Regions from separate parts of the Enterobacter chinensis genome, predicted to be linked through region 1. Evidence: predicted binding sites of a transcription regulator. Region 1 holds the regulator's gene; each other region holds the start of a gene.
The links. Region 1 encodes PhoB, which activates phosphate uptake and scavenging genes when phosphate is short. Its sites were predicted from a motif close to CTGTCATAAAACTGNCNNAT; they were not measured.

Region 1 (4,269 bases):
CGGTCCAGACGTGTTCACCTGCCTGTAAGCCAACCATTGGAGGGAAAATGATGTTGCCTGCGCCAACGAACAGCGCAAATGTCATAAAGCCCAGCGCGATGATGTCACGCGATTTTAAGTGATGGGTCATAAAACCTTACTGCCTGTGGATGTGGTGTTGAAAACATTGAGATTTCCGATTCCCCTGACGGGACGATACAGCCGAAAATTTGCTCAATTTCAGCGGGAAATGCTCCCGTCCTGGCGTGGAGAAGAATAGTTTTTCGATTTACCACGCAAATACAGTCGGTCTGACAGTATCTGGGGCGCAATTTAAACGCTTATAACGTTTAAAGGCAAGGTGGGATCGTAAAACCAGAACAATATGCCAGCATGAAAATACACGCCAGCACAATACGCTATTTATAAGAAAAACCCATGGCTAATCATGCGAACAAAAAACAGTCAGCCGTATAAAATTCATCCGCGTTTCGCTTGACTGCAAAGCAAACGGGCCAGCAGACGCTGACCCGTGGAAAGGTAAAATGACACACCTGCTGTCAGGCGATCTTTTTGGCAATTAATCGTTCCGGGATCACGAAGCTGAAGCGGGTTCCTTTACCCAGCGTACTCTGGATATCGAGACGGCTTTCATGGTGATTCACCGCGTGTTTAACAATCGCCAGCCCCAGGCCGCTTCCTCCTGTCTGTCGCGATCGTGCTTTATCCACACGGTAGAAACGCTCGGTGAGGCGCGGAATATGCTCCGGGGCGATCCCCGGCCCGTTGTCCTCCACGCTAAACTCGGCTCCCGTTGGGGTATGGTGCCAGCGCACCACGATGTCCGTCCCTTCCGGCGTATGGTTCACCGCGTTATACACCAGGTTGGAGATGGCGCTGCGCAGTTCATCTTCACTACCCAGCACCTTCAGCGTGCTGTCGACCTCAAAGGTCAGGTGATGCTTTTTGTGGCTTAACGTCTGCGCTTCACGCTCCACCACCCGCAGCATCATCGGCACATCGATGGTGTCATTCAGCGCAAGCGTTGGTGCCGCTTCAATCTTCGAGAGCGTCAGCAGCTGCTTCACCAGCCCTTCCATCCGGTGCGTTTGCTCGCGCATGGTGTGCAGCGCTTTTTCACGCGGCGCACCTTCAAGCGTTTGCTCCTGCATCATCTCCAGGTAACCCTGAAGCACGGTCAACGGCGTACGTAATTCGTGGCTGACGTTCGCGAAGAAGTTGCGACGCGCCCCTTCCAGCTGGTGCATCTGGGTGACATCGCGCGCCACCATCAGCCACTGCTTATCGCTGTAGGGCATCACGCGGATTTCCAGATGGCGACCATTGTTGATCTTCAGATTGTGCGGACGGGTAAAATCACGCTTTTTCAGATACAGCGTGAACTCGGGATAACGCAGAAGGTTGAGGATATTCTGGCCATTATCGTCCGGCCAGCGCAGGCCCAGCAGCTGTTGCGCAAGGCCGTTACACCAGAAGATGGTCCCTTCTTCGGTGGTGAGAATGACGGCATCCGGCAGCGATTCCGCGCCGCTGCGAAAACGCTTAATCAGGCTTCCCAGCTCACGGCGGCGCTTTTTATTACGCATCTGCATCTGATGCAGACCGTACAGCAGCGGCTCCCAGCTGCCGCTTCCCGGCGGCGGCGTCATGCTTCGGTCAACCCACAGCCACCAGGAGAGGCGCAGCAGGTTCCAGAAATGCCAGATCAGCAGCCCGGTGACCGACGCCAGCAGAAACCACGGCAGGTATCCAAGAAAGGCCCCCAGAATGAAGGCCGGAATACAACATAAGATCAGTTCAAAGACGAGCCTTTTCCATGACAGACGTTCCAGCACGCGTCACACTCCTGTCATTATTCAGAAACGGGTAGAAAAACGATAACCCGTGCCGCGGACCGTCTGCACCATGCGATCGTGGCCGCTCAGTTCCAGCGCTTTTCGCAGGCGGCGGATATGGACGTCAACCGTCCGGTCTTCGACATACACGTTAGTTCCCCAGACGTTATTCAGCAACTGCTCGCGGCTGTAAACGCGCTCCGGGTGGGTCATAAAGAAGTGCAGGAGTTTAAATTCGGTAGGCCCCATGTCGAGGGGATTTTCACCGGTCATCACGCGGTGTGAGGTGGGGTCAAGGCTGAGTCCCTGCATCTCTATCACCTCTTCCACCGCCATCGGCGAAATACGGCGCATCACGGCTTTAATGCGGGCCACCAGCTCTTTCGGTGAAAAAGGTTTGGTAATGTAATCATCCGCGCCGGTCTCCAGACCGCGGACGCGATCCTCTTCCTCTCCGCGCGCCGTGAGCATCACCACCGGTATGTCGCGGGTCAGCGCTTCACGCTTCAGGTGTTTGATAAACTGCAGTCCGGAACCGCCAGGCAACATCCAGTCCAGCAGAATCAGATCGGGCCAGGGTTCATTTAGCTGGTTCACTGCGCTGTCATAATCTTCCGCTTCAACCGGCTGGAAGCCATTTTGCTCGAGCACGAAGCACACCATTTCACGAATTGGAGCTTCATCTTCTACGACCAGAATACGTCTCGCCATACTTTGCCCTGTCTTATCTTATTTAAGTTACAAGTTTGTAATTCGGCGCCATTATGCGTCAGATTTATGACAGATTTATGAAAAACAGTACCACGTTCGCGGGCAAACTGTTGTTTTATTACAGCGGTTATTTTCCCGTCGCTGAAGGTTTATAATCCTGCTTTCTCTTTTTTGCCACGGATCAGCTATGCGCATACTTCACACCTCGGACTGGCATCTGGGTCAAAATTTTTACAGCAAAAGCCGTGCGGCTGAACATGAAGCGTTCCTGAGCTGGCTGCTGGAAACGGCCCAGACGCACGAGGTGGACGCGATTATTGTGGCGGGTGACATTTTTGATACCGGCTCTCCCCCCAGCTATGCGCGTGAACTGTATAACCGCTTCGTGGTGAATTTGCAGCAAACCGGCTGCCATCTGGTGATTGTCGCCGGCAACCATGATTCCGTCGCGACGCTCAATGAATCCCGCGACATCCTGGCATTTCTCAATACCACCGTGGTCGCCAGCGCCGGGCACGCCCCGCAGATCCTGAAAAAACGCGACGGTACGCCGGGGGCCGTGCTGTGTCCCATACCGTTTTTACGTCCGCGGGACATCGTGCAAAGCCAGGCGGGGCTGTCGGGTGCAGAAAAGCAGCAACATCTGTTACAGGCCATCACCGACTATTATCACCAGCAGTACGCCGAAGCTTGTGCTCTGCGCGGCGACCAGCCGATTCCGGTGATTGCGACCGGGCACCTCACCACCGTCGGAGCCAGTAAAAGTGACGCCGTCCGCGACATCTATATCGGCACGCTGGACGCCTTTCCGGCGCAAAACTTCCCGCCTGCAGACTATATTGCACTCGGGCATATCCACCGCGCGCAGGTTATCGGCGGCTGTGAGCACATCCGCTACTGCGGATCGCCGCTTTCGCTCAGCTTCGATGAAACGGGCAAAGCCAAATCCGTGCATCTGGTGAGCTTCACCGAGGGCAAACTCAGCGCCGTGGAGACGCTGGAGGTGCCGGTCACCCAGCCGTTGGCGGTGCTAAAAGGCGATCTCGACGCCATTACCGCCCAGCTTGAGCAGTGGCGCGGCGCGGCGCTTAATCCTCCCGTCTGGCTGGATATCGAAATTACCACCGATGAATACCTGCATGATATGCAGCGAAAAATCCAGGCGCTGACCGAAGACTTGCCGGTTGAAGTGTTACTGGTACGCCGCAGCCGCGAGCAGCGCGAGAAAATTCTGCTCAGCGCCCAGCGCGAAACCCTCAGCGAGCTGAGGGTAGAAGAAGTGTTTGAACGCAGGCTCTCGCAGGAGGAGATAGACGACGCGAAGCGCATAAGGCTTAGCGAGCTGTTCACTCATACCCTGCATGCGCTCAATGATGAGGATGAAAACGCATGAAAATTTTGAGCCTGCGCCTGAAAAATCTTAACTCCCTCAAGGGCGAGTGGAAAATTGACTTTACCGCTGAGCCCTTTGCCAGCAACGGGCTGTTTGCCATTACCGGCGCGACGGGAGCAGGCAAAACCACCCTGCTCGACGCCATCTGTCTGGCGCTTTATCACGAAACCCCACGCCTGCAGAAGGTTTCTCAGGCGCAAAACGACCTGATGACGCGCGACACCGCTGAGTGTCTGGCCGAAGTGGAGTTTGAAGTGAAAGGAACTGCCTATCGCGCCTTCTGGAGCCAGAACCGCGCGCGTAATCAGCCTGACGGGAACCTGCAGGCAC
Region 2 (4,269 bases), 400 kb from region 1:
TCTGTCGCTGGCGGATAAACTGAGCCTGATGGAGCAGTACGTCGGGAAGAAAATTATCGACGGCGTGGTGGTAGGACCGAAAGTCGACGTATCAGGGATTGGCGATCGCCTGGTGGTGCAGGAGCCGCTGGAGGCCAGCGATATAAAATATCGCCATGACCGCCATCTGCTGCGCGAAGCGCTGGAGAAGGCGATTCAGGCGCTGGGTTAGGCTCGTTTTGTGCGGCCTGATGCCCTCACCCCGGCCCTCTCCCACCGGGAGAGGGAGAAAACACGCCGCTTTTACTAGGATGCGGCGATGAAAAGATCCCGCAGCTGATGAAGCTGGTCGCGGATCTGCGCCGCCTCTTCGAACTCCAGGTTCTGTGCGTGCTGCATCATCTGCCCTTCCAGCTCGTGGATTTTCTGCTGCAGGGCTTTCGGCGTCAGCACGACGGTATCTTCTTCCACCACTGAACGCGCCTTGCCGCGGCCTTTCGCTTTGGTCTTGGCAATGTTCTGACCCAGCGCCAGAATATCCACCACTTTCTTGTTCAGCCCTTGCGGTGTAATACCGTGCTCTTCGTTGTAGCGCTGCTGTTTCTCGCGACGGCGCTCCGTTTCGCCAATCGCTTTCGCCATCGACGGGGTGATTTTGTCACCGTACAGAATCGCTTTCCCGTTGACGTTACGCGCTGCACGCCCAATGGTCTGGATCAGAGAACGTTCAGAACGCAGGAAGCCCTCTTTATCCGCATCCAGAATCGCCACCAGCGAGACTTCAGGCATATCCAGACCTTCTCGCAGCAGGTTGATCCCCACCAGCACGTCAAACTCGCCCAGACGCAGGTCGCGGATAATCTCCATTCGCTCTACGGTATCGATATCCGAGTGCAGATAACGCACCTTCTCGCCGTGCTCTTCGAGGTACTCGGTCAGGTCTTCCGCCATACGCTTGGTGAGCGTGGTCACCAGCACGCGCTCGTTGATGGCGGCACGGATACGGATCTCGGAGAGCAGATCGTCCACCTGCGTCGCCACCGGACGAACTTCAATAATCGGGTCGAGCAGCCCCGTTGGACGCACAACCTGATCGACAACGTCTTCACCGGATTTCTCCAGCTCGTAGTTTCCCGGGGTTGCCGACACGTAGATGGTCTGCGGAGCCAGCGCTTCGAACTCTTCAAACTTCATCGGGCGGTTATCCAGCGCTGACGGCAGGCGGAATCCGTACTCCACCAGCGTCTCTTTACGCGCGCGGTCACCGCGATACATCCCGCCAATCTGCGGGATAGTGACGTGGGATTCGTCAATCACCAGTAAACCGTCTGCCGGAAGATAGTCAAACAGCGTCGGCGGTGGCTCGCCCGGCCCGCGTCCGGAGAGGAAGCGGGAGTAGTTTTCAATGCCGGAGCAGTAGCCCAGTTCGTTCATCATCTCCAGATCAAACTGGGTACGCTGACTCAGTCGTTGTTCTTCCAGTAGCTTATTGTTCGCCAGCAGCACCTTACGGCGGTCTGCCAGCTCCACTTTAATCTCTTCCATCGCCTGCACGATACGCTCGCGTGGCGTCACGTAGTGCGTTTTCGGGTAAATGGTGAAACGCTGAATCACCGACTCAATGTGTCCTGTCAGCGGGTCGAACAGCGAGAGGCGCTCGACCTCTTCGTCAAACAGCTCAACGCGCAGCGCCATGTCGTCCGATTCCGCCGGGAAGATGTCGATGACTTCGCCGCGCACGCGAAACGTCCCGCGCTGGAATGCCTGATCGTTACGGGCGTACTGCAGTTCAGCCAAACGGCGCACAATGGCGCGCTGATCGATGATCATCCCCTGCGTCAGGTGGAGCATCATCTTCAGGTACAGGTCCGGATCGCCCAGACCGTAGATAGCGGAAACCGACGCGACGACAACCACATCACGACGCTCAAGCAGCGCCTTGGTGGCGGACAGACGCATCTGCTCAATGTGTTCGTTTACCGAAGCATCTTTCTCAATGAAGGTGTCAGAGCTCGGGACATAGGCTTCGGGCTGGTAGTAATCGTAGTAGGAGACAAAATACTCCACCGCGTTGTCCGGGAAGAACTCTTTCATCTCACCGTAAAGCTGTGCGGCCAGGGTTTTGTTGGGTGCCAGCACCATCGTGGGGCGCTGCAGGTCAGCGATCACGTTGGCAATGGTAAACGTTTTGCCGGAGCCGGTTACCCCCAGCAGCGTCTGGTGTGCCAGCCCGTCTTCCAGCCCCTCTTCCAGACGGCGGATGGCCTCGGGCTGATCCCCCGAAGGACGGAAAGCAGAACTCAATTTGAACGGTTTACTCATGGGCGACAACCTGATGACGTTATAAGCGGCAGGGAGTAATTTTACTCCTTGTGGCCAGGAATGCCAGTAAAAAACACTGGATGAAAAACCAGTAGCATGTCACGATATTTAGAGTAGCGCCTGAATGATTAGCGCGATAGCGGCCAAAATTTGGACTGTGACAACATAAAACACCAGTCAGGTCAGGTTATCCCCAGAACTTTTTCTTTTTTAACATTTGTCAAGCCAGGTAATGATAGTTTTATGGCAACGAGTGACACTTTCATGACGGGAATTGCTTTTATCTAAGCAGTTAAATTATAAACGATATTTTCTAAAGCCGCGTTTCGCGTCAATTTGGGCGAAAGCCGCGTCTTCTCTCGCTTATCGCGTGTTTTCTAACTCTAATGCACATGGTTATCCACAGGAATAGTGGATAACTGCTTCCAGCCCATACAGACTGGCGCTCGGCAAATTCCCGGATTTTCCCACGAAACGGCAGGAAAAAATTTTTATAGCTATTTTTTGATGATTAACAGTTGAGTCATTCATAACCAACCGATGGGATCTTGCTCACATTTTCATCATTTATAGCCCTGCACCACAACTCAACACCGCCAGCACCGTCGATGTGCAATCCCGCAGGTTTTACACCGCGCTCCTGTGACTTATTCCTAAAAAAGTCGCTTTTTTAATCACTTTGCGCTTTCTGGCAGGGGTTTTGCACTATCCCAAACGTGCCTCACCTACACACATTTTTAAGGAGAGAAAGATGTTGAGTCTGCGTGCAGTGAATCAGTTTTACGGAAGCCAACATACGCTATGGAACGTGGATTTAGATTTTCCACAAGGGATGTGTACAGGCGTCGTTGGCCTGCCGGGTATGGGTAAAACCACCCTCATGAATTGCATCGCCGGGAAAGTGCCTGTCGAAAGCGGCACCATCATCTGGCATGAGGCAGGCGCACCGCCGCGTGATTTGCTCAGCCAGGTGCCAGAGCAGCGTTCAGGGCCGGGGATAGGCTACGTCCCGCAGGACAGGCGGATCTTCTCCCAGCTGACGATTGAGGAGAATTTGCATATCGCCATGCGGGCGATGGGCAAGCCCGATCCGGAAGCGAAAAGTGAGATATATGATCTGTTCCCGGAACTCTACGCGTTACGTCAAACCCGGGGAAACGCCCTTTCGCCAGACGATCAGTACCAGCTGGCGCTGGCCAATGCGCTGGTAAACCGTCCGCGGATGCTGATTCTGGATGAGCCCCTGCACGGCGCAGGTCACGGTTTCACGCATAAGCTGGGGCAACTGTTAGTGCGCTTAAACCGCGAGCTGGGGATGACGGTGCTGCTGGCTGAACAGCAACTGTCGTTTATTCGCCGGGTCGCGGATCGTTTTTGCATGCTTTATCGCGGGCGTAACGTGGCCCAGGGCCACGTTAACGAGCTGGATGATGAGCTTATTGCCCACTGGATGTCGCTGGAAGCAAGGCGCTGAGGTCGAGATAGCGCCCGGTTTCGGCACGTTCGGCATTGTCCGCAAGCCACGGGATCTCCCCGAGGAATGGAGCAGGAAGAACCCGCAGGAGCGTCGCCAGATACTCCTGATGCCGCTTGCCGGGGGCAACCACGTCGTTGGCTATCCAGCCCGCCAGACGCAGCCCTGCCTGCGAAACGGCCTGCGAGGTTAACATCGCATGGTTGATACAGCCGAGCTTCACCCCTACGACCAGAATGACCGGGAGCTGCTCGCGCTGCACCCAGTCAGCAAAGGTCTGCGTGTCCGAAAGCGGCGTAAACCAGCCGCCTGCGCCCTCCACCAGCACCCAGTCCGCCTGGCTTTCCAGCGTGCGTAATCCGGAAGACAGCACGGCGAAATCAATCGGACGACCTTCGTCGGCGCTGATAATGTGCGGCGAGGTCGGCTCGGCAAAGGTATACGGATTCACCGCTGAATAGGCGAGTTCAAGCGTGCTGTTCCGCTGGAGCGCA
Region 3 (4,269 bases), on a different contig from region 1:
CCTGGTCGCAGGCCAGGTGGACTGGTTGACCGAACCGCTGGCCTTTATCAACGAAGGGGAAATTTTGCCCTGCTGCTGCAGGGCAAAAGGCGATATCGAGATCGAGATGTGATTGCGTCGGGTGGCGCTTCGCTTACCCGACCTACAAAACCGCAGTTCGTAGGCCGGGTAAGGCGCAGCCGCCACCCGGCAATTTCAGCGTTTATCCTTCAAAAAGCTCACCGCTTTATCCGGGAAATCCGTAAACAGTCCGTCCACGTCCGCCTGGTTGTACAACACCTCATAAAGCTGATTCACGTCCGCGGCATACGGCGGCAGCTGGTCTGCACGCACCGTGTACGGATGGACCTGCATCTTGCATGCATGTGCCTCTTGCACCATCGCCGTCAGCTTCACGTGGCCCGGCGTGGAACCCTCCGCCACCAGCATGTGGTAATCCGGCCCGATGCCGTCGGCGTACTGCGCAATCTGCTTCATCGCACCCGGCTTAAACATCCAGTCGTAGCTGTAGTTCACCCACTTGCCGTCCGGCTGCTTCTCCTGGGTTTCATTCCAGTCGGTATAGGCAATCAGCTGCACCAGATTGAGGTTCATCCCCCTCTTCGGCTCCAGCTCGGTTTTGATGCGCTTCAGCTCAGCGGCGTCAAAACACTGCAGATAAACCTTGTCCTTCTTGCTGGTGTAGCCGTACTGCTTCAGCACGTCCAGCGTTTTCGCCGCAATGTCTTTCCCTTCCTGATGGTGGAACCACGGCGCTTTGATTTCCGGGTAGATACCAATGTTTTTACCGGTTGAGTGGTTCAGCCCCTGAACAAACTCAATCTCTTCCTGGAAGGTATGGATCCTGAAGTCAGATTTGCCCATCGGGAAACGTCCCGGATAGACCTGCACCTTCTTGCCGTTTTCAATCTCGAAGCCTTCGGTAAACTTCAGGGAGCGGATCTCCGCCAGGGTAAAATCAATGGCGTAGAAACGACCATCTTTGCGGGCGCGGTTTGGGAAACGGTCCGCCACGTCCGTCACGCGGTCAAGATAGTGATCGTGCAGAACGACCAACTGGTCGTCCTTCGTCATCACCAGATCCTGCTCGAGGTAATCCGCGCCCTGCGCATAGGCCATCGCTTTTGCCGGCAGCGTATGCTCGGGCAGATAGCCGCTCGCACCACGGTGGGCAATAACGATTTTATCTGCCGCCAGTGCAGAACCTGTCATCAGGCCCGCCAGCAGCAGGCCGGTTGTTAAGTAAGATAATTTCATGGTAATGCTCCTTATTGACGACGCGCCAGCACTTCCGCATGGTGACGTTTTTCGCCGAACATCACGACAATCAACAGCAGTACCGCCAGCACGCTACCGCCGATCATCACCATAAAGCCACCGTCCCAGCCGAAGAAGTCAACGGTATAGCCCACGATGGCGCTCGCCGCGACCGACCCACCCAGGTAGCCAAACAGACCGGTAAAGCCTGCCGCCGTGCCTGCTGCTTTCTTCGGTGCCAGTTCCAGCGCGTGCAGACCGATCAGCATAACCGGACCATAAATCAGGAAGCCGATGACGATCATACAGGCCATGTCTACTGATGGGTTGCCCGGCGGGTTGAGCCAGTAAACGACGGTCGCGATGGTGACCAGGGTCATAAAGAACACTCCCGTCGCACCGCGGTTACCCCTGAACACTTTGTCCGACATCCAGCCGCAAAGCAGCGTGCCCGGGATCCCCGCATATTCATACAGGAAGTAGGCCCAGGACGATTTATCCAGCGCGAAGTGCTTCACCTCTTTCAGGTAAGTCGGTGACCAGTCCAGAATGCCGTAGCGCAGCAGGTAAACGAACACGTTCGCCACCGCGATGTACCACAGCAGCTTGTTCGGCAGGACGTACTTCATGAAGATCTGTTTTGCGGTCAGCTCTTCTTCATGCTCCTTGCTGTAATCATCCGGATAGTCGTTTTTGTACTCTTCGATCGGCGGCAGACCGCAGGACTGTGGCGTGTCGCGCATCAGCGCAAAAGCAATAATCGCCACCACGATTGCGCCAAAGGCAGGCATATACAGCGCCGCGTGCCAGTCGTTGAACCAGGCCATCCCCAGCAGGAACAGCAGAGGCGGAATACCGCCGCCCACGTTATGCGCGCAGTTCCACACCGACACGATACCGCCACGCTCTTTTTGCGACCACCAGTGCACCATGGTGCGTCCGCACGGTGGCCACCCCATTCCCTGGAACCAGCCGCAAAGGAACAGCAGCACGAACATGACGGCAATGCTGGAGGTTGCCCACGGCACAAAGCCCATAAACAGCATAACCGCTGCCGCCAGGATCAGACCGGCCGGCAGGAACACGCGTGGATTCGAGCGATCGGACACTGAACCCATAATGAATTTTGAAAAACCGTAGGCGATGGAAATACCCGACAGCGCGAACCCCAGATCGCCACGCGAAAAGCCCTGCTCCACCAGATACGGCATAGCGAGCGCAAAGTTTTTACGAACAAGGTAGTACGCCGCGTACCCGAAGAAGATCCCCAGGAAAATTTGCCAACGCAGGCGGCGGTATAGCGGATCAATTTCTGCCTCTGGCAGACGCGCCCGATGCGGCGCAGGTTTGAAGATACTGAGCATGACAGCCTCCGTGGCCTTGAATTGAATGAGCAGGTGGCTCGCACCTGAATTCCAGAGGCGGGGATGTTAAGAAATCACGGTGATTGTTACTGTGAATCAACGCACAGATTGTTACAGAAATATGACAGAATGCGCAAAAAAGCGCATGAAATCACGTTTCACTTTCGAATTTCGCTCGTTTGTGTTCGAAATCAAACAAACCATAGTTTTCATGTGGCTAAATGATAAAAAACGAACACAGAGGGATGACAATGACAATTCACGATCCACGCTATAGCGATGTGATTATCATTGGCGGTGGCGCAACCGGCGCCGGGATCGCACGCGATTGCGCCCTGCGGGGATTAAGCGTCACGCTTCTGGAGCGCCATGACATCGCGACAGGCGCTACCGGCCGCAATCATGGACTGCTTCACAGCGGTGCCCGCTACGCCGTGACGGATGGCGAATCCGCGCGCGAATGTATCGCCGAAAATCAGATCCTTCGGCGTATTGCCCGCCACTGCATTGAACCGACCGACGGTCTGTTTATTACGCTTCCCGAAGACGATCTTGCCTTTCAGTCAACCTTTATTAGCGCCTGCCGTGCGGCGGGGATTCCGGCCGAGGCCATCGACCCGGCCCTCGCGCGTCGCATTGAGCCCTCTGTCAACCCGGCCCTGACGGGCGCGGTAAAAGTGCCTGACGGCACCGTTGACCCTTTCCGCCTGACCGCCGCAAATATGCTGGACGCCCGCGAGCATGGCGCGCGCATTCTGACCGGGCACGAAGTGACCGGGCTTATCCGCGAAGGCCATCGCATTTGCGGCGTACGGGTATTTGACACGCAATACCACGAGCACAGCGAGCTGTTCGCCTCCGTCGTCGTCAATGCCGCGGGGATCTGGGGGCAGCGCATTGCGGAATACGCCGACCTGTCGGTTCGCATGTTCCCGGCGAAAGGCTCCCTGCTGATCCTAGACCACCGCATTAATAACCATGTGATCAACCGCTGCCGAAAACCGTCTGATGCCGATATCCTCGTCCCCGGCGATACCATTTCGTTAATCGGTACGACCTCAACGCACGTGGACTACAGCGAGATTGATTACAACCGCGTGACCGCCGAAGAGGTGGATATCCTGCTGCGCGAAGGGGAAAAACTGGCTCCGGTGATGTCGCAGACCCGGATCCTTCGCGCCTATGCGGGCGTGCGTCCGCTGGTCGCCAGCGATAACGACCCGAGCGGGCGTAACGTCAGCCGCGGCATTGTGCTGCTCGACCATGCTGCGCGTGACGGCCTGGACGGGTTTATCACCATCACCGGCGGCAAGCTGATGACCTATCGCCTGATGGCGGAGTGGGCAACGGATGCCGTCTGCCGCAAGCTGGGCAATACCGAACCGTGCGTAACGGCGGAGCAACCCCTGCCCGGATCGCGGCAGTCCACCGAGAAGACGCTACAAAAAATTATCTCTCTGCCCGCCCCTCTGCGCGGGTCGGCCATCTATCGCCATGGCGACAGGACGCCGGTCTGGCTGGGTGAAGGCCGGCTGAGCCGCAGCCTGGTATGCGAATGCGAAGCCGTGACCGCCGGTGAAGTGCAATACGCGGTGGAGAATCTGACGGTCAATAGCCTGCTCGATCTCCGCCGCCGCACCCGCGTCGG

Region 2: uvrB (excinuclease ABC subunit UvrB) is a predicted target of PhoB. The motif match lies at 2,532-2,551, and genes of this name have one in related genera.
Region 3: glpT (glycerol-3-phosphate transporter) is a predicted target of PhoB. The motif match lies at 2,730-2,749, and genes of this name have one in related genera.

What each region holds. Positions count from the first base shown of each region.
Region 1 covers NZ_JARDVI010000002.1:778,508-782,776, forward strand. Annotated here, with positions in the region: gene brnQ (branched-chain amino acid transporter carrier protein BrnQ) at 1-130, opposite strand, end outside; gene phoR (phosphate regulon sensor histidine kinase PhoR) at 540-1,835, opposite strand; gene phoB (phosphate response regulator transcription factor PhoB) at 1,857-2,546, opposite strand; gene sbcD (exonuclease subunit SbcD) at 2,734-3,939, shown strand; gene sbcC (exonuclease subunit SbcC) at 3,936-4,269, shown strand, end outside.
Region 2 covers NZ_JARDVI010000002.1:383,404-387,672, forward strand. Annotated here, with positions in the region: gene yvcK (uridine diphosphate-N-acetylglucosamine-binding protein YvcK) at 1-211, shown strand, start outside; gene uvrB (excinuclease ABC subunit UvrB) at 286-2,301, opposite strand; gene PYW49_RS06755 (ABC transporter ATP-binding protein) at 3,053-3,775, shown strand; gene bioD (dethiobiotin synthase) at 3,738-4,269, opposite strand, start outside.
Region 3 covers NZ_JARDVI010000004.1:299,300-303,568, reverse strand. Annotated here, with positions in the region: gene yfaE (class I ribonucleotide reductase maintenance protein YfaE) at 1-112, shown strand, start outside; gene glpQ (glycerophosphodiester phosphodiesterase) at 196-1,257, opposite strand; gene glpT (glycerol-3-phosphate transporter) at 1,269-2,621, opposite strand; gene glpA (anaerobic glycerol-3-phosphate dehydrogenase subunit A) at 2,873-4,269, shown strand, end outside.